2 regions of the Mycolicibacterium boenickei genome follow, and region 1 is predicted to be linked to the other one. Evidence: predicted binding sites of a transcription regulator. Region 1 holds the regulator's gene; the other holds the start of a gene.

Region 1 (4,089 bases):
GCGGCACGCCGGGCCGCGGGTGGGCCGATGGGTCCGCTGGGCGCCAAGGACGGCGATCAGTACCCGGTCGGCGACGGTGGGCTGGGCCAGAACTACGCGGGCGGCAAGATCTTCTACAGCCAGGCCACGGGTGCCAACGCGATCACCGGTCAACTGCTGGAGAAGTACGAAAGCGTCGGCGGCCCCGAAGGCGATCTGGGCTTCCCGACCGCCAGCGAGGCCGAGGGCGGGCTCGGCCCGAACAGCCGGATCAGCACCTTCGCCGCGGCCGACAACCCCGTCATCTTCTGGACACCCGACTACGGCGCAGTGATCGTGCGTGGCGCCATGAAGGCGGCCTGGGACAAGCTCGGCGGGGCCAAGGGCGCACTGGGCGCTCCGATGGCCGACCAGACCGAAGACGGCTCCGTCATCACCCAGCGGTTCAGCGGGGGAGCGATCTCATGGGACCGCGAGGCCAACAAGTTCACCACGGAGCCGTCCAAACTCGCTTCCGAGTTGAGCGGGCTGCAGGTTCCGGGTGTCGGGCAACCTCATGCCGGTGGTCCCCAGCCGTCGGCAGCGGATACCAAGAAGCCGTTCTCCTGGCATTGGAGCTGGTGGTGGCTGATCGCGGTCATCCCGGTGCTCCTGCTCGCAGGTCTGATCGTGGGAGCGGCACTGTGGCACCGCCGTAGGGGCGGTGGCGATGACGACTTCGACCACGATCCGTTCGACGACGACTACGACGGTGGGCCCGGTGAAGCGCGCTACGACGACGGCCGCTACGACGAGGCGCACTACGAATCGCGGGGATACGACGACGACGAGTTCGTGGACGACCGCGGTGCCGAGGCGCCGAGTTACGCGCCCGCAAGCGCCTATGGTGCCGGCGAAGCCACGACGGCGCGATTCGCCGAGGCGGGTGAGGACTCGGCCGGCGGCGCGGCGTCGCCGTACGACGGTCCCACCGATATCGCGATGCCGGTGAGCCAGTGGGCGGCTCCCCACCGACCGTCCGGCGGGTACGGATCCCCGGACGATGACGACGAGCCGCCGGAAGATGCCGCGCGGCTGGCCGGCCCGGAGTCGGAACGGGGCTTCGAGGATTACGACGACGGCTATCAAGACGACGACGATTACGAGGACGACGATTTCGAAGAGGACGACTTCGACGACGACGATTTCGATGAGGACGACGATCTCAACACGCCGATCGATGCGGACTTCGAGGAAGTAGCCGAGGGCGAAGACACCGAGGACGAGATCGAAGCGGAACTCGCAGACGACGCGGCCGATACCGCGGCGTTCGGTGGTGCGGCGGGCGGCGCGTCTCCGCAAGGGTTCGCGGCCCTCGGCGGGCTGGCGGTGCCGAGCGGCCTGGCTGTGCCGAGCGATCAGGACAACGTCGACACCGCGCCGACCCGGGTGATCACCGAGGCCGAGGCCTACGGCAGCGAGTCCCACAGCGGCCGCCATGCTGCCATCGAACTCGACGAGATCCCCAGTGCCACCGCGATCCACCTGCCGCTGGACGACCCGAACCGCGCGCCGGAGGGATACCCGATCAAGGCCGACACGAAGTCCGGCCGGTACTGGGCACCCGACAGCAGTGAGTACGACGACGCGGTGGCCGAGATCTGGTTCGCCAGTGAGGAATTCGCCCGCACCAACGGATTCGTGCGCACCGACTGAACTTGAGTCGGAAGGACCCGGCCACATCTCGATGCGGCCGGGTCTTGTCTGGGTTCGTCAGATCTTGCGGATCACGGTGACGACCTTGCCGAGCACCGCCGCGTCGTTGCCCGGGATCGGGTCGTATGCCGGATTGTGCGGCATGAGCCAGACCTGACCGCGGGTCCGCTTGAACGTCTTGACCGTGGCTTCGCCGTCGATCATGGCTGCCACGATGTCCCCGTTGTCGGCCACGCTCTGCTGGCGCACCACCACCCAGTCACCGTCGCAGATGGCGGCGTCGACCATCGAGTCCCCGACGACCTTGAGCAGGAACAGCGAGCCCTCGCCGACCAGTTCGCGAGGCAGCGGGAAGACATCCTCGACGGCCTGCTCGGCCAGGATGGGCCCGCCCGCGGCGATCCGCCCGAGCACCGGGACGAACGTCGGCTCGGGCAGTGCATCGGAGCCGGCCACATCGGTCGACACCACCGCGGCCGCCGGATCGTCGGCGCCGCGCACGTCGACGGCGCGGGGTCGGTTGGGGTCGCGCCGCAGGTAGCCCTTGCGCTCCAAGGTGCGCAGCTGATGGGCGACCGACGACGTCGAGGTCAAGCCGACCGCGTCGCCGATCTCGCGGATGCTGGGCGGGTAGCCGCGGCTGGTCACCGATGCCCGGATGACATCGAGAATCGTCCGTTGCCGGTCGGTGAGGCCGCCCTCGGCCCGGCGTGGGCCCGCGCCGTCCGATCCGGCCGGGGTGTCGGTGCTGCCGTCCCTGCTGCGGTCGTCGCTCATGAGGGCGAATGTAGTCGCTGGTCGAACATTAATCAAACATGTGTTCGACGCGTGTTGCGGGCGTGTCTGCAGGTGGGTGGTGCGCGGTGCCGCGTCGCGGGCGTCGGCGGACTCGGCCGCCCGAACTTGTCGGTGCCCTGTTCTATCGTTTGGCAACAGTTCGATCACATGTTCTATCCATCGAACACTTGAGCGACTATGTTCGAACACAAGAGCGAATACGTCTCACCGAAAGGCAGTCAGATGGCGATCATCGATATCCCCGCCGATAGCCGTTCCCGCGCTGTTCGGGCCACTCCGCGGTCGCAGTCGCCCCGCGCCCAGTTCGGTGCCGGTGCGCCCAGGCCGTTGCGCCGGGTCCAGCGGCCGGCGCCGTCCCGGCCGTCCGCCGGCTCGGTCCGATACCGCGGAACCGGAGTGCTGATGTCGCGGGCATCTCATCGCAGCCGCCCCATCACGCCGTTGACCACCGTCTTGTTGGCCCTGGTCGCCGCGGGCATCACCGTGTGGCTGGGCCTGGTGGCCCAACTCGGCGGGGTCGTCGGGACCGAGACGCCCACGCCGACCGAACTGGCGGTGGTCCAGGTGAAGTCGGGCGAAACGCTGCAGCAGGTGGCCCGGCGGGTCGCGCCGGACGCCCCGGTGGCCCGGGTCGTCGAGCAGATCCGTGATCTCAACCAGCTCGACTCCGCCGCCGTCGACGCGGGACAGACGCTGCTCGCCCCGGTTGGCTGAGCAGCGCGATGACCGCTGAATCGTCCTGGCTGCCAGTCACACTGGTCGGCGTCGGCGTGGGCACCTACACCCCACTGGACCCGGCGGTGAGTCTGCCGCGGGCAACGCGGGTACGCTCAAGGGCGCTCGAGCTAGTTGTCCGGCGGCATGACGAAGGAGCGGTAATGCATTGTCCGTTCTGCCGTCACCCTGATTCGCGTGTGGTCGATTCCCGCGAGACCGACGAGGGCCAGGCCATCCGGCGCCGGCGGTCCTGCCCGGAATGCGGACGCCGATTCACCACCGTCGAGACGGCCGTGCTGGCCGTGGTGAAGCGCAGCGGGGTGACCGAGCCGTTCAGTCGGGAGAAGGTCATTCGCGGCGTACGCCGGTCCTGTCAGGGCAGGCAGGTCGATGACGACGCCCTCAACGTTCTGGCGCAGAAGGTCGAGGACGCGGTCCGCGGGCTCGGCACGCCCGAGATCCCCAGCCACGAGGTCGGGTTGGCGATTCTGGGACCGCTGCGCGAACTGGACGAGGTGGCCTATCTGAGGTTCGCCTCGGTGTACCGGTCATTTTCATCAGCCGAAGACTTCGAACGCGAGATCGAGGCGCTGCGGGCCCACCGCGCCGAGGCGTAGTCCAGGTTCAGTCCAGCCGTGTGGTGCCGTCGGCGACGACGCGGCCGGCCAGGCGAACCCAACCTTCCGGACTCCAACGGGTCTCGATCACCGAGCCCTTGCCCTGGACGATCGTCAGATCGCGGCTGAGATAGTCGGTCATCCGCACTGCCGCCGCCCCCGTGGCCTCGTCTTCGGGAATCCCCAGGTGCGAGGCGAAGGACCGGGATCGCAGCGTGCCGTTCGGCTCATCGATCCAGGCCCATAGGTAGGCATCGTCGAAATCGTCGGGATCGGCGGCGAG
Region 2 (4,089 bases), 770 kb from region 1:
CGGGTCGATGGTCAACCCGGCGATTCCGGACTCTTCGGTGGCCTCGCGCAGTGCGGCGGCCCGAATATCGGAATCCGTTTCCTCACAGTGCCCGCCGAGCTGCAGCCAGCGGCCGAAGCGCGGGTGCAGGGTGAGCAGTGTCTGTGTCCCGGTGTGGTCGACGACCAGTGCCGAGGCCGTGATGTGGCCGGGTACGCACGCCCGCAGGCAGGCGTCGGCGCGGGCGGCCAGAAAGGACAGCACCGCATGCCGCAGCGTGTCCTGACCGGGATCGGTTGGCTGCCACTGCGTCAGCATCTCCACGGCGGAGGCGTGCAGGCTCTCGGCGCTCACTTCACGACCAGCAGGCCGTCGGTGGGCACCGGGTCGCGAGGAGGTTGCGGATCGGCGGGATGGCCGATCGCGATGGCGCCCAACGGCTCCCAGTCGTCGGGGAGATCGAGCTCGGACCGCACCAGATCGCCCGCGAAGATCGTCGAGCCGATCCAGCAGCTACCCACCTCACGCACCGCGAGCGCGACCAGCAGAGCCTGCACCGCCGCACCCACCGCGACGGTGAACATGGTGTGCTCGGCCTCGGTGCGGGCCGCATCGGGATAGCTGTGGGCGCCGTCGGGCACCAGGAACGGAATCACCAGTTCTGGAGCGTCGTACAGGATCTGGCCGCGGTACACGCGCCGTTCGACGGACTCCGGGTCCCTGCCGTCCCCGGCGAGATCGGCCCGCCACCTGTCCTTCATCCGGTCCAGCAGCCGGGTGCGGGTGGCAGCGTCCTGCACCCAGACGAAGCGCACCGGCCGGGTGTGGTGCGGCGCGGGCGCGGTGAGAGCCTCGCCGACGGCGGCTTCGATGAGTGCGTGGTCGACCGGTTCATCGGAGAACTCCCGCACTGAGCGGCGCAGCAGCTGAGCTTGGTTGCGCCCCAACTGGATCGCCTCGGCCGTGCCGAGCCAGAACAGGTCCTCCTCGCCGGGTCGGAGCAGCGTCGCCGCGTTCGAACCGTCGTCGGTCAGCTCCAGGCCGCGCACCACCGCGACGGGGATCGCGGTGAGCTTGCCCTTCACCAGATCGGCTGCGGCAGCGATCTCGTCGGCCACGGCCACCTCGGTGACCAGCAGTTCGTTGCCGTGCCGGTCGCGTGCGCCCGCGTAACCGTGCAGCACGGTGAGTCCGGACGCTCCGATGGCGAAATCGGCTTGGCCGTTGCGCCAGGCGCGGCCCATGGTGTCGGTGATCACGACGGCGACGGTGACGCCGAGTCGCTCACGCAGGCTTTCGCGCAGCGCTCGTGCGCTGCCGTCGGGATCCACGGGTAGCAGCGCCAATTCGTTCGAGTCGACGTTGGAGCCGTCGACGCCTGCGGCGGCCTGGACCAGCCCGATGGCGTTCTCGGTGATCAACGTGCGGCCCTTGCGTGCCAGCACGCGGACCGCCTCGGCGTCGATGAGTTTGCGCCGCATGGTGTCCCGCTCTTCCGGGTCGGAAGGAGCGGTGACGATGCGGCCTTCACACTTGGACACGATCTTGCTGGTGATCACCAGCACGTCGCCGTCACGCAGCCACGGCGCCGCCTCGGCGAGGGCGCCCGCCAGATCATCCCCGGGCCGGAACTCGGGAAGGCCTGCCACCGGCAGGATCTCGACCCGGTCGGCGGACCCGTGCTCGGTGTTCACCTCAGTAGTCACAGCGGAACGCCTGCCACATCCAGTCCCACCCGCACCATCTCGGCGGTGGTGGCGGGGTCGGTCATCAGCAGCGGTACCGCGCGCACCTGCACGCCGTCGATCTCGGCGTGGTCGCCCTCGTGGACCAGCCAGCCGTCCAGGATTCCGGTACCCGACCGCGCGCCGAAGTGTTCACCGACTGCCTGCGAGGTGGACTCCACGCCGATGATGGACAGGCACTCATCTGCCATGCCGCGCAACGGTTTTCCGTTGATGATGGGGGAGTAGCCGACCACCGGGGCCGTCGTCGAACGAAGTGCGCCACGGACTCCGGGGATCTGCAGGATCGGCCCGATGCTGACGACGGGATTCGACGGCGCCAGCAACACCACGTCCGCCTCAGCGATGGCCTCGGTCACCCCCGGCGCGGCGGTTGCTTGTTCTGCACCGACGAACGCAAAGCTGTGTGAGGGCACCTGGGCGCGGTAGCGCACCCACCACTCCTGGAAGTGGATCGCCCGCCGCGCCCCGTCCTCGGGGTCGGTGATCACCACATGGGTCTCACTGCGGTCATCGGTGACCGGCAACAGCCGCGCTCCCGGTGACCAGCGCTTGCACAGCGCCTCGGTGACCTGCGACAGCGGGTAGCCGGCGCGCAGCATCTGGGTACGGACGAGGTGGGTCGCCAGGTCGCGGTCGCCCAGGCCGAACCAGTCGGGCTGCACGCCATAGGCGGCAAGTTCTTCCTTGGCGTGCCAGGTTTCGTTCCGGTGGCCCCAGCCACGCTCGGGGTCGATACCGCCACCCAGCGTGTACATGCACGTATCGAGGTCCGGGCAGATCCGGACACCGTGCATCCAGGCGTCGTCGCCAACGTTCACGATCGCGGTGAGTTCATGCTTGCTGTCGTCCCCGGCGAACTGACCGAGGCCCAACAGGTGCTGTACTCCCAGCAAAAACCGGGCGCCTCCGACGCCGCCGACCAGAACGGTGATCTTCACAACGTCCGACCCTAAGCGCTGAGGGCGTGCGGATGGAAACGACGTCGTCACGGCCAGGACACGCCGATGTCGCGACGCGCCGATTTGACATTACGAGATGGTATGAATTCGCGTCCTGGCGCTTGACCCCGGCAGCTAACACGTGTGTAATCACAGATGTGTCATTTCCCGGTTGGTGACCGATTCCGGTGTCGCGGACCGAGATTCGATCAACTGTTCGAATGGGGTGACCGCACATCGCAATAGTGGGGCTCCACTTAGGATCTACGAGACCGAGTGAGGAGGCGGGGGATAATGTCTTATGAGAGCGGCGATTTCGATCGTGTGGTCCGGTTCGACAACCGGCTACTCGGCTCGGTAGACAACGCACCGCACATCAACGCCGGGCCGACACCGCTGGGGATTCCGGGACGTCCTCAGCTGAGTTTGGTACCTGAACACATTGATGTTGATCCGGAAACCGAAGACGACCAATGGCAGGAACGTGCGCTGTGCGCACAGACCGACCCGGAGGCGTTCTTCCCGGAGAAGGGCGGGTCTACCCGCGAGGCCAAGCGCATCTGCCAGGGCTGCGAAGTCAAGGACGCGTGCCTGGAATACGCGCTCGCGCACGATGAGCGCTTCGGTATTTGGGGAGGACTGTCCGAGCGCGAGCGTCGCCGGCTCAAACGCGGCATCATCTGACGCTCGTCTCGACTGAGCGCTTCATCGCAGGGTGCGGCGCTCGACGTCAGTCGTCGTCGATCGTTGGGTCGATGACTGACGGTTCAACTCCCAGATAGGTGGCCACCTGTGCCACCAGGATTTCATGCAGCAGATCAGCAAGCTCATCGGATCCTTTGACCCGGCGCTCGATGGGCTTGCGGAACAAGACAATTCGAGCCCGGGTCGCATTTCCTCTGACGTCGACCCCAGCAGGTATCAGCCGCGCCAGCGCGATCGGCCCATCGGCGATGACCTCGGGTGGCCATTGCACACTGTCCGGATCTTTCGGGGACATCCGCGGAATCTCATCGACTGCGACGTCGAGTTCTCGTATCCGCGTCGCCCATCGCCGTTCGATCGGCTCGTACGCCTCCAGCACTGCCATGTCGAACCGCTCGGCCCGGCTGCGCCAGCCGGGAACCGAGCGCGGAAGCAGCGGTCCGCGCATATCGCGGCCGCGACGCGATCGCCATGGGTTGCGCTGGGCCACGGCGATGATCGTAACGGTTCGGGATCGGGGTCCCGACGGCTGCGCGTGTCCGGCGGCACACAGCGATCGTCCAAAGTAATCTCTGGAGCGTGAATGTTCCCCGTCGCTGCTGCCGGCCCGGGTGCCCGCACTATGCCGTGGCGACGCTGACTTTTGTCTACTCCGACTCCACGGCGGTAGTCGGACCACTCGCCACGGTGTCCGAGCCCCACTCCTGGGATTTGTGTGT

What was found. The regulator LexA, encoded in region 1, represses DNA repair genes until DNA is damaged. The targets are predictions, from matches to a motif close to CGAACANNTGTTCG.
Region 2: a site for LexA is predicted at 2,872-2,885, ahead of cofD (2-phospho-L-lactate transferase). Genes of this name have one in related genera too.

Annotation. Positions count from the first base shown of each region.
Region 1 is NZ_AP022579.1:5,057,345-5,061,433, reverse strand. It holds gene G6N57_RS24145 (LGFP repeat-containing protein) at 1-1,674, shown strand, start outside; gene lexA (transcriptional repressor LexA) at 1,732-2,451, opposite strand; gene G6N57_RS24135 (LysM peptidoglycan-binding domain-containing protein) at 2,650-3,186, shown strand; gene nrdR (transcriptional regulator NrdR) at 3,351-3,806, shown strand; gene G6N57_RS24125 (PhzF family protein) at 3,814-4,089, opposite strand, start outside.
Region 2 is NZ_AP022579.1:5,825,461-5,829,549, reverse strand. It holds gene G6N57_RS27880 (NUDIX hydrolase) at 1-297, opposite strand, end outside; gene G6N57_RS27875 (coenzyme F420-0:L-glutamate ligase) at 330-1,685, opposite strand; gene cofD (2-phospho-L-lactate transferase) at 1,682-2,665, opposite strand; gene G6N57_RS27865 (WhiB family transcriptional regulator) at 2,960-3,349, shown strand; gene G6N57_RS27860 (metallopeptidase family protein) at 3,396-3,818, opposite strand; gene G6N57_RS27855 (DUF3499 domain-containing protein) at 3,950-4,089, shown strand, end outside.